Regions from separate parts of the Micromonospora eburnea genome, predicted to be linked through region 2. Evidence: riboswitches for the same ligand, from Rfam matches in the RefSeq annotation. Region 2 holds a riboswitch; the other holds the start of a gene.
What was found. Region 2 has a riboswitch for ZMP and ZTP ahead of GA0070604_RS12615 (glycine hydroxymethyltransferase). Riboswitches for the same ligand answer to the same signal wherever they lie in the genome.
Positions count from the first base shown of each region.

Region 1: it holds a riboswitch for ZMP and ZTP, as region 2 does, so the genes downstream of both, GA0070604_RS15990 (bifunctional 5,10-methylenetetrahydrofolate dehydrogenase/5,10-methenyltetrahydrofolate cyclohydrolase) here and GA0070604_RS12615 (glycine hydroxymethyltransferase) in region 2, are expected to answer to the same signal.

Region 1 is NZ_FMHY01000002.1:3,542,446-3,547,913, reverse strand. It holds gene GA0070604_RS16015 (GNAT family N-acetyltransferase) at 1-134, opposite strand, end outside; gene GA0070604_RS16010 (winged helix-turn-helix transcriptional regulator) at 183-521, opposite strand; gene GA0070604_RS16005 (malonic semialdehyde reductase) at 617-1,216, shown strand; gene GA0070604_RS16000 (sulfite exporter TauE/SafE family protein) at 1,256-2,029, opposite strand; gene GA0070604_RS15995 (endonuclease/exonuclease/phosphatase family protein) at 2,215-3,003, shown strand; gene GA0070604_RS15990 (bifunctional 5,10-methylenetetrahydrofolate dehydrogenase/5,10-methenyltetrahydrofolate cyclohydrolase) at 3,037-3,915, opposite strand; ZMP/ZTP riboswitch at 3,929-4,011, opposite strand; gene GA0070604_RS15985 (NRAMP family divalent metal transporter) at 4,086-5,363, opposite strand.
Region 2 is NZ_FMHY01000002.1:2,680,039-2,685,506, forward strand. It holds gene GA0070604_RS12610 (hypothetical protein) at 1-150, shown strand, start outside; gene GA0070604_RS12615 (glycine hydroxymethyltransferase) at 277-1,713, opposite strand; ZMP/ZTP riboswitch at 1,732-1,820, opposite strand; gene GA0070604_RS12620 (S8 family peptidase) at 1,942-3,426, opposite strand; gene GA0070604_RS12625 (hypothetical protein) at 3,695-3,925, shown strand; gene GA0070604_RS12630 (hypothetical protein) at 4,030-4,356, shown strand; gene GA0070604_RS12635 (DNA polymerase domain-containing protein) at 4,415-5,389, shown strand; gene GA0070604_RS12640 (Lrp/AsnC family transcriptional regulator) at 5,393-5,468, opposite strand, start outside.

The DNA.
Region 1 (5,468 bases), 860 kb from region 2:
TCGCCGCGCCGGAACCACGACGTGTACGGCCAGAAGAAGTCGTCCAGGTCGCCCAGCTGGTACGCGTGCAGCACCGGGTCGCGGCCCAGCAGCTCGGCCAGGACGGCCCGGTCGTGTTCGGCGCGGACAGGCATCCGCCGATGATCACATGCCGGCGGTCAGCAGCCGTCGCCGCGTCCCGCCTAAGCGGGCAGGTTCTCGTGGGCCCAGCGGGCGAGCGCGTCCAGGGCCGGCAGCAGCGCGGACCCCCGGTCGGTGAGCTGGTAGCTCACCCCGAGCGGCGGCCCCTCCCGCACCGTGCGGGAGACCAGGCCCACCCGGCACAGCTCGCCGAGCCGGTCCGACAGCACCGACTCGCTGATGCCCGGCAGCGCACGACCCAGCTCGGCGAACCCGGCGGGGCCGTTGGCGAGGGTGCCCAGCAGCACGCCGTTCCACCGCTTGCCGAGGAACGCGAAGGCGCGGGCGAGGCCCCCGTCGCACGCCCGTGGCGTGCGGCTCACTTCCGGCCTGACTGTCACCCCTTCAGGATACGGGGCTACCCTGACATCCGAGGCACTACTAAAAAGCTAGCTGCTGTCCTCAACAGAGCAGTTAGCCACGAGCGAGGAACCACATGAACGACCTGATCGCCCTGCACCCCGACGCGCAGGCCCTCCTTTTCACCGACGCCCGCACCGCGAACACCTTCACCGACGAGCCCGTCACCGAGGAACAACTACGCGCCATCCACGAACTCGCCAAGTACCCGCCCACCGCCGCCAACACCCAGCCCCTGCGGGTGCTCTACGTCCACCACGGCGAACCCCGCGAGCGGCTGCTCACCCACATGAACGACGGCAACCGCGCCAAGACCGCCACCGCACCCGTTGTCGCCGTCCTCGCCGCCGACACCGACTTCCACGAACTCATCCCACGGGTCTTCCCGATCCGCCCGCAGATGCGCGACGCCCTCGCCGACGACCCCGCCGGCCGCGAACACATGGCCCGCTTCAACGCCACCCTGCAGATCGCCTACTGGCTGCTCGCCGTTCGCGCCGCCGGCCTGGCCGCCGGGCCGATGGCCGGCTTCGACGCCGCCGGCATCGACAAGGAGTTCTTCGCCGACACCAGCTGGCGATCCCTGCTCGTGGTCAACCTCGGCAAGCCCGGCCCGGACGCCTGGTTCCCCCGCCTACCCCGCCTCGACTACGACGACATCGTCCGGCACGCCTGAAACCGGCCCCGCTGACCGGCCCGGCCCCGCCCGGGCCGGTCAGCCGGCCACCCACTGGTCGTAACCCAACCTGCCCACCAACGCCAACACCACGACCAGCAGCACCACCCGCACGAAACCCGCACCACGGCGCAACGCCATCCGCGCGCCCAACGCCGCGCCCACCACGTTGCACACCGCCATCGCCGCCCCCAACAGCCACCACACGTGCCCGGTCGCCGCGAACACCACCAACGCCCCCAGATTCGTGCCCGCGTTGACCACCTTCGCCATCGCCGACCCGTGCACGAAATCCGCCCCCACCAACGCGGTGAACACCAACACCAGAAACGTGCCCGTACCCGGCCCGATCAACCCGTCATACAGAGCGATCCCCAACCCGGCCACCGCCACCGCCGCCACCACCCGCACCGGCGTACGACGCTGCGGCAACGCCACCACACCCAACCGCGGCCGCGTCAACACGAACACCGCCACCGACACCAGCACCACCAACACCACCGGCCGGTACGCCCCCGCCGGCACCGCCCCCGCCAACGCCGCACCCAGCCCCGCGGTCAACACCGCCAACCCCGCCGACGGCCCCGCCACCGCCCAGTCCAGCTTCGTCCGGCGCGCATACGTCACCGCCGCCGTCGACGTACCGAAGATCGCGGCCAACTTGTTCGTCCCCAACGCCGTGGCCACCGGCACCCCCGGCGCCGCCACCAGCAACGCCGGCAGCAACAACAGGCCCCCACCGCCCACCACCGCATCCACCCAGCCCGCCACCGCGGCCGCACTCAACAAGGTGGTCAACGAAACAAGATCCACGCGCGGCATTCTGCCCACCACCACCGCCGCGACAAGAACGGTTGTGGCCAGCCTCACCGCAGGTCAACGACCCCGACGCCGCCGCAACCACAAACCCGCCGACGCCACCGCCACAAACACCAGCACCGAACAGACCAACGCCTTCAGCACCCGGCAAGCCTGCCACGCGGACGTAGGCTGAACCGGTGCGCCTGGCCACCTTCAACCTGCTGCACGGCCGGTCCCTCACCGACGGACTCGTCGAACCCGACCGGCTCGCCGCCGCCGTCACCGCACTCGACGCCGACATCCTCGCCCTCCAGGAAGTCGACCGCGACCAATCCCGCAGCGGCAACCTCGACCTCACCGCCATCGCCGCCCGCGCCCTCGACGCCCCCGAACACCGCTTCGCCGCCGCCGTCGTCGGCACCCCCGGCGGACAGCTCCGGCCGCTCACCCACGACGACGACGGCCACGGCGAACCCTGCTACGGCATCGGCCTGGTCAGCCGCCACCCCGTCCGCTCCTGGCAGGTCACCCGACTCCGCCCCGCCCCCGTACGCTCCCCGGTCTACGTCCCCGGCCCCCGCGGCGGACTCGTCCTGCTGCACGACGAACCCCGCGTCGTCCTCGCCGCCGTCCTCGACACCCCACACGGGCCACTCACCGTCGCCGCCACCCACCTGTCCTTCGTCCCCGGCTGGAACCTCCTCCAACTACGCCGCGTCATACGCGCCCTGCGCGCCCTGCCCGCCCCACGGATCCTCCTCGGCGACCTCAACCTGCCCGCCGGCCCCGCCGCCCTGCTGACCCGCTGGCGGCCCCTCGGCCGACGCCCCACCTACCCGGCCGGCCAGCCCCGCGTCCAACTCGACCACATCCTCGCCGACCGGCGCGGCCTCGACCGGCTGCCACCCGTCACCGCCGTCGCCACGCCGCTGTCCACCATCTCCGACCACCGGCCCCTCATCGTCGACCTCGGCCCGCCCCACTGACCCCCATCGACCGGCCCTCTCCACCGACCCGGCTCAGCCCAACCCCGACGCCCACCGCGCCGCCCGCACCGCGTTACGGAACAACATCGCCACCGTCGTCGGACCCACCCCACCGACCCGCGGCGTGATCGCCCCCGCCACCTCCGCGCACGACTCGTCCACATCCGGCAACAGCCGCCGACCCTCGTACCGCACCCCACCACCGACGACCACCGCACCCGGCCGCACATGCTCCGGACGCACGATCCCCGGCACCCCCGCCGCCGCCACCAGAATCTCCGCCCGCCGCGTGTACCGCGGCCAGTCCGCCACCCCGGTGTGCACCACCGTCACCGCCGCGTTCGCCGTCGGCCGCTTCTGCGCCAACAACATCGCCAACGGCCGACCCAACGTGGCACCCCGCCCCAGGATCACCACCTCACGACCCGACACCGGCACCCCATGGAACGCCAACAACGCCTCGATCCCCGCCGGCGTACACGGCAACGGACCCGGCAAACCCAACGCCAGCCGACCCATGTTCACCGGATGCATCCCGTCCACGTCCTTGTCCGGGTCCAACACCGCAAGCGCCCGGTCGTAGTCCAGATGCCCCGGGATCGGATACTGCACCAACACCCCGTGCACACCCTTGTCGGCGTTGAAGTCCGCCAACACCGCGTGCAGATCCGCCTGCGACGCCGACGCCGGAAGATGCACATGCGGAGAGACAAACCCCAACTCCGCCGCCTGCCGCTGCTTGATCCGGATATATCCCGCGCTCGCGTCGTCGTCACCCACCAGCACCGTCGCCAACGCCGGCGTCACCCCCGCCGCGCGCAGCGCCGCCACATCCCCGGCGACCTCCGCCAACACCCGCTCCGCCACCGGCCCACCCGGCAGCAGTCGAGCCGACGCACCCGAAGAAGACATGCCACACCCCGCCCACGGAGGCCCAGGCGGTCGACCCCCGCGACGAGCTCCCCGATGGTTACAGCCATCCCCGTGCCGCCAGTCGCGTTCCCGCACAGCCTGCCACAACCCGCCACGCGAACGCATCCGCCACCGCCTCGATCCGCCGGCACCCCGCCGCACGGCCGCCGTCAACCCGGAAGCAGATGCACCTGCTGAGCCAGAAACACCACGCTGACCACGGCAACCACCGCCGCGATCACCCAACCCGCCACCCGCAGACCCACATGAATCCGAGTCAGACCCACCAACCTCGGATTCCCCGCCGCCAACACCAACAGAACCAACCCCAACGGAGTCGCGATCCCGCCGAACAGACTCGCCACGAACAACAACCGGATCGGACCGATCCCCGTCGCCGCCAGCGCCACACCCGCCAACGTCTGCACGACCACCACCGCATAGAAACGCGGCGCCTGCCGAGGCGTACGACTCAACCCCCGCGACCAACCGAAAGCACTGGCGGTCACGTACCCACCACTCGCCGCGATCACCGGCGTCGCGATGATCGCGGAGGCCAACAACCCACCCGCGAACACCGCACCCGCCAACGGCCCCGCCAACGGGCGAAGCGCCTGCGCGGCCTGCTCAGCCGTTTCCACATGCTCATGGTGCGCACCCAACGTGGCACCACTGGCAACCAGGATGCACCAGAAGATCACCGCCGCCAGGCCGCCACCCACCAACGCGTCGAACTCGCGATACCGCAGCTCCCGCCGCGCACACGGCTCCTCAACCTGCTCCACCGTCTGCCACACATACATGTAGCTGGTCAACGTGGTACCCAAAATCGCCAACATCCCAGCCAGGTGCTCCCGGGTGAACGGCACCACCGGAACCAGACTGCCCCGCGCCACCGCCAACCAGTCCGGCCGCGCCAGAACCGCCGCCACCCCGTACGCGAGCAGCCCCAGCATCACCAGCTTCAGCACCCGCTCGACCTCGTCGTACTTGCCCCACAACAGCAGAGCGAGCACCCCCGCGGCAAAACCCGGAACCAGCCAACGCGACTCCACCCCGACCAACAGCCCGATCGCCGCCGCCCCGGCCGCGACATCCGCCGCGATCGTCACCACATTGACCGCCAACACGGAAACCAACAGCGCGACACTCGCCACCCGGCCGTACCCGTCACGCACCGCCCGCTGAAGATCACGCCCGGACAGCACACCCACCCGCGTGGCCAGAACCTGCACCACCACCAGCGCCGGCATCATCAACAAGGACAGCCACGCCAGCCCGAACATCGTGCTCGCCCCGACCACGACCAACGTCCCCACCGTGGTCGGATCGGTATCCGCGGCCCCTGACACCAGACCCGGACCCAGCGACCGGAACCCCAACCCGCGCGAACCCGCCCCGCGCCCACGCCTCCCACGACCAACCCGCGGCAGCCGTCGCCCACCCATCACGACCCCTGCCGACGGCACCAGCCCAGACCCAGCCCGACCCGGCGGCCGGACACCTCACATCCGGCCGCTGCCCCACCCTCGAACCAGTCGGCGGTCGCGCAC
Region 2 (5,468 bases):
GTGACCCCGTACGGAGACACCGCGGTCTCGCACCTCAACCGGGTCGGCCGGGAGGGCTGGGAGCTGGTCAACGCCGCCGAGGACGTGAACAACGTGCAGGGCAGCACCGAGGTCCACCGCTACTACCTCAAGCGCCCGCTGGGCCGCTGACCAGCCGGTGGAGCGAGCCCAGCGGTGGTGATCAAGAAGTTTGCGTCCGCAACTCCACTGAGGCGGACGCAAACTTCTTGATCAACGTGGGTGTGCGCCCAGGCGGGCGCGGGGAGCGCGGGTTGGTCAGGCGAGGTTGACGGAGGGGTAGAGGGGGAAGCCGGTCAGCAGGTCGCTGGCCTGCTTGCTCACCTTGTCGGCCAGCGTCGGGTCGAGCACGTACTTGGCCTTGGACGGGGTGCCGTCCGGGTTCGACCCCGGGGTGGTCTGGGTGAGCACGGTGTGGATCAGCTCGGCGGTGGCGTCCATCTCGGCGGTGCCGAGGCCCCGGGTGGTCAGCGCCGGGGTGCCGATCCGGATGCCGGAGGTGTACCAGGCGCCGTTCGGGTCCTGCGGGACGGCGTTGCGGTTGGTGACGATGCCCGAGTCGAGCAGCGCCTGCTCGGCCTGCCGGCCGGTGAGCCCGTAGCCGGAGACGTCGATCAGGACGAGGTGGTTGTCGGTGCCGCCGGTGACCAGCTTCGCGCCGCGGCGCAGCAGCCCCTCGGCGAGGGCCTGGGCGTTGGCGACGATGCGGGACGCGTAGTCGGCGAAATCGGGGCGGCGGGCCTCCGCGAGGGCGACCGCCTTGGCGGCCATCACGTGCGGCAGCGGGCCGCCGAGCACCATCGGGCAGCCCCGGTCGACCTGGTCGGCCAGCTCCGGGCCGCAGAGCACCATGCCGCCGCGCGGGCCGCGCAGCGACTTGTGGGTGGTGGTGGTGACGATGTGCGCGTGCGGCACCGGGTCGAAATCACCGGTGAAGACCTTGCCGGCGACCAGGCCGGCGAAGTGCGCCATGTCGACCATGAAGGTCGCGCCGACGGAGTCGGCGATCTCCCGCATGATCCGGAAGTTGACCTTCCGGGGGTATGCCGAGTAGCCGGCGACCAGGATCAGCGGCTTGAACTCGCGGGCCGCCTCGGCGACCTTGTCGTAGTCGACCAGACCGGTGGCCGGGTCGGTGCCGTAGCTGCGCTGGTCGAACATCTTGCCGGAGATGTTCGGGCGGAAGCCGTGGGTCAGGTGGCCGCCCGCGTCCAGCGACATGCCGAGCATCCGCTGGTTGCCCAGCTCGCGGCGCAGCGCGAACCAGTCCGCCTCGGTCAGCTCGTTGACCTGGCGTACCTGGGCCTTCTTCAGGGCGGGGGACTCCACCCGGTCGGCCAGGATCGCCCAGAACGCGACCAGGTTGGCGTCGATGCCGGAGTGCGGCTGCACGTACGCGTGCGCGGCGCCGAACAGCTCCCGGGCGTGCTCGGCGGCGAGCGCCTCGACCGTGTCGACGTTCTGGCAGCCGGCGTAGAAGCGCCGGCCGACGGTCCCCTCGGCGTACTTGTCGCTGAGCCAGTTGCCCATCGCCAGCAGGGTGGCGGGGGAGGCGTAGTTCTCGCTGGCGATCAACTTGAGCGACTCGCGCTGGTCGGCCAGCTCCGCCCCGATGGCATCCGCCACCCGCGGCTCGACGGCGCGGATCACCTCCAGCGCGCTGCGGAAGGCGGTGGATTCGGCGTTCAGCGACATGCGACCTCCTGATGACGTGCGGAAGGCCCAGGCGCTCGGCATGCGTCCTCGTGACGGGACCGCTCCCCGATGGTGCTCCATCCCACGCGCCAGTCACGGCCCGCGCCGATCCTACCGGGTACGCCGGGACCGGCCCGGCCGACCTCCGCCGGACGGGGCGATCGCGCCTGGGAAAACGGGTGGGGCCCGGCGATCACTCGCCGGGCCCCACCACAGGTGGCGCGATCGTTACTTCACCACGTTGTACGCGTCGACCATGCCGAAGCCGTAGAACCCGTTACGCGCGCCGCCGGAGCAGGTCGCCTCGTAGGTGTTCGCGTTGCCCGGCCACAGCGGCGTCGGGTTGTAGACGCCCTTCGGGCAGGGCATCCCGACCGCCGTGCGCTCCAGGAACGACGACAGCTGGCCCGGGGTCATCCCCGGGTGCGCCGAGAGGGCCAGCGCCGCGACGCCGGTGGCGTGCGGGCCGGACATCGACGTGCCCTGCTTGTACCCCCACCCGTTGGTGCGGGTGGCGGTGTTGAAGGTGGTCGACAGGATGGCGTCGGTGCTGGTCGAGCGCGCACCCTGGGTGCCGACCCGGCTGTCGCCGCCCGGCGCCGTCACGTTGATCACGCCCTGGCCGTACGAGGAGTAGTAGCTCTTCTCCCCGGTCGGGCCCACGGCCGAGACGGTCACCACGCCCGGCGCCTCGGCCGGCAGGTCGAGGCAGGCGTTGGTGAGGTTCTCGCGGTTCTCCGGCGTCCCGTTGTTCGGGCTGCCGGTGTCGGTGTTCTTGTGAGCGAGGTCGTAGTTTGAGTTACCCGCGGACGCGATGTTGAGCACGCCCTTGGACTGCGAGTAACGGATCGCTCGCTGCACGGCCTGCCACACCGGACGCTGGCGTGCGTCGTTGCGGCAGTTCAGCTCCCACGGGTCGATGTAGTAGCTGTTGTTGGTGAGCTGGAACCCGTGGTCGGCGGCCCACATGAACCCGCAGACCGCGGCCTCCGGGTAGATGTAGCCGTCGTTGTTGACGACCTTGACCGCCGCGACCTTCACCCCCGGCGCGATGCCGGTCACGCCGACGCCGTTGACGGCGGCGGCGATGGTGCCGGCCACGTGGGTGCCGTGGTCGGAGGTGGTCGGGTTCCAGGCCGCCTCGGTGGTGTCGGTGACACCGCCGATGCAGGACACGCTCTTGTCCTTGGCGATCTGGGTGGCCAGGTCGGGGTGGGTGCTGGAGATGCCGCTGTCCAGCACGCCGACGACCACGTTCGGGCTACCGGCGTTGACCGCGTGGGCCTGCGGGACGTGGATCATGTCCATGTCCCACTGCTGGGCGTACATCGGCTCCTTGGTCGGGTCACCGGTGGCTTCGGCGACGTCGGCCGCGGAGACCTCCACGGTCTCGCCCTCGTCGAGGGCGGTGCCCAGGCCGGCGGTGGACGCGACCGCGTCGACGCCCGCCCCCGCCACCGCGGTGGCGAAGTTCGGGTTGGTCGACCGGACGACGAGCACGCCGATCTGGTCGTAGCTGGCGACCACGGTGCCGTTGGCGGCCGCCACGCGGGCGGCGGCCTTGTCGGTCTTGCCGCCCTGCGGGGCGAGGACCAGGAACGTGGTCTCCGGCCCGGCGGCCACGGCCGGCGCCAGCCCGCCGATGGCGGCGAGGCCGATGCCGAGCGTCACCACGGACGCGGCGGCGAGTGTCTTGCGACGCAGGTTCTTCACACAGACTCCCAGGGGCTGATCGAGCCGGCCCCACTGCCTGGCGGGAAGCGGACCGGCGGCAAACGAGCAGGTTGCTCGCTTTCCGGGGGTCAGCGTAGGGATGGGGTGTTGTGTTACACACAGCCGAACGGATGAACAACAGCCGTCAGACGGTGACCGACGAGTGACGTAACCGCCCATTTCCAATCCGACGGCGGCGTGAACCGACGGCGGGCGGGTAAGCGCTGACGCGACCGGAGCCGAGACAGGGAGGTGTGTCGTGGCGACCATGACCAAGGAACAGATGAGCCCGGTGCGGGACAAGAACTACGACCTGATCCACACCGTGCAGATGTCGTTGGAGAACATCTACCGGATGGACACGTACATCGCCGACGCGGACGCGCGGGGCGACACGGAACTCGCCAACTGGTTCCGCAAGATCCAGGAGAACAACCGCAAGGCGGGTGACCAGGGCAAGCAGATGCTCATGACGCGCATGCAGCAGGAAGGGCGCTGAGCGCCCGGACCGTCAGGCCGACCGGCCGCTGCCCGACAGGGGCAGCGGCCGGACCCGTCGATGGCGCAGAATGTCTCCTCCGACGCGGCGGGATGGAGCCATCGATGACGGTTCTCAAGGGTCTGCGGGAAGCCCTGGTGCTGTTCGTGATCGCGCTGGTGCTGGTCGCGATCGTCGCCGGCATCTGGGTCGCGGTGTCCGGCGGGGAGTTCGTCACCCGGCTCGGCTTCGCTCTGATCGTGGTGGGGGCGCTGCTCGGGGTCACCGGTGACCTGACCCTCAGCCGGGTCGGCATGCTCGGCGCCCGGTCCGCCTTCGGGCTCGCGCCCGAGCAGGAGACCGGCGGTGGAGGCCGGATCCTCACCGGCGTCGGAGTCTTCCTGTTCGTCGGGCTGCCGCTGGTCGTCGTGGGCGTCCTGCTGATCTCCTGACCGGCCCGCCGGGTCGCCCACAGCCCGCGACCGCCCGTCGGCGGATACGGTGTGAGGCGTGGCGACCACGGCGGCCGAGGAGATCCGGGTGGGGGAGCGGCTGGTCCGCGTCTCCAGCCCCGACAAGCCGTACTTCCCCGAGCGCGGGCTGACCAAGCTGGACGTGGTTCGCTACTTCCTCGCCGTCGGCGACGGCATCCTGCGCGCGCTGCGGGACCGGCCGACCATGTTGGAGCGGTGGCCGCGCGGAGTGTTCGAGGGCGCGAAGATCGCCACCCGGCAGAGCAACCGCGGCGACGCGTTCTACCAGAAGCGGCTGCCGGCCGGGGCGCCCGACTGGGTACGCACCGCGCACATCACCTTCCCCAGCGGCCGGACCGCCGACGAGGTGGCCCCGAGCGAGCTGGCCGTGGTGGCCTGGGCGGTCAACCTGGGCACCCTGCGTTTCCACCCGTGGCCGGTCTCGGCCGGCGACGTGGAGCACCCCGACCAGCTTCGCATCGACCTCGACCCGATGCCCGGAGTGGACTTCGCCCAGGTGGTGCCGGTCGCCCACGAGGTCCGGGCCTTCCTGGACGAGCTGGGGCTGGTCGGCTACCCGAAGACCACCGGCGGCCGGGGCCTGCACGTCTACCTGTCCATCGAGCCGAGGTGGAGCTTCGGCGAGTGCCGGCGGGCGGTGCTGGCACTGGGGCGGGAGATGCAGCGCCGACGGCCCGACCTGGTCACCACCACCTGGTGGCGGGAGCAGCGGGACCGACCGGTCTTCGTCGACTACAACCAGATGGCCCGCGACCACACCATGACGTCGGCGTACTCGATCCGACCCACCCCGCGCGCCCTGGTCTCCGCCCCGCTCGACTGGTCGGAGCTGGACGACGTCCGGCCGGAGGACTTCGACGTGGTGAGCCTGCCGGCCCGGTTCGCCGAGCGGGGCGACCGGCACGCGGGCCTGGACGACCGCCGGTTCTCCCTGGATCCGCTGCTGGAGCTGGCCGACCGGGAGGGCCTCGCGGCGCCGCCGGAACGCTGAACGTCAATGCCAGGGGCTCTGCGTCCCGTCGAACTCCTCGAAGACCAGCCAGCTGCGCGTCGACAGCACCCCGGCGATG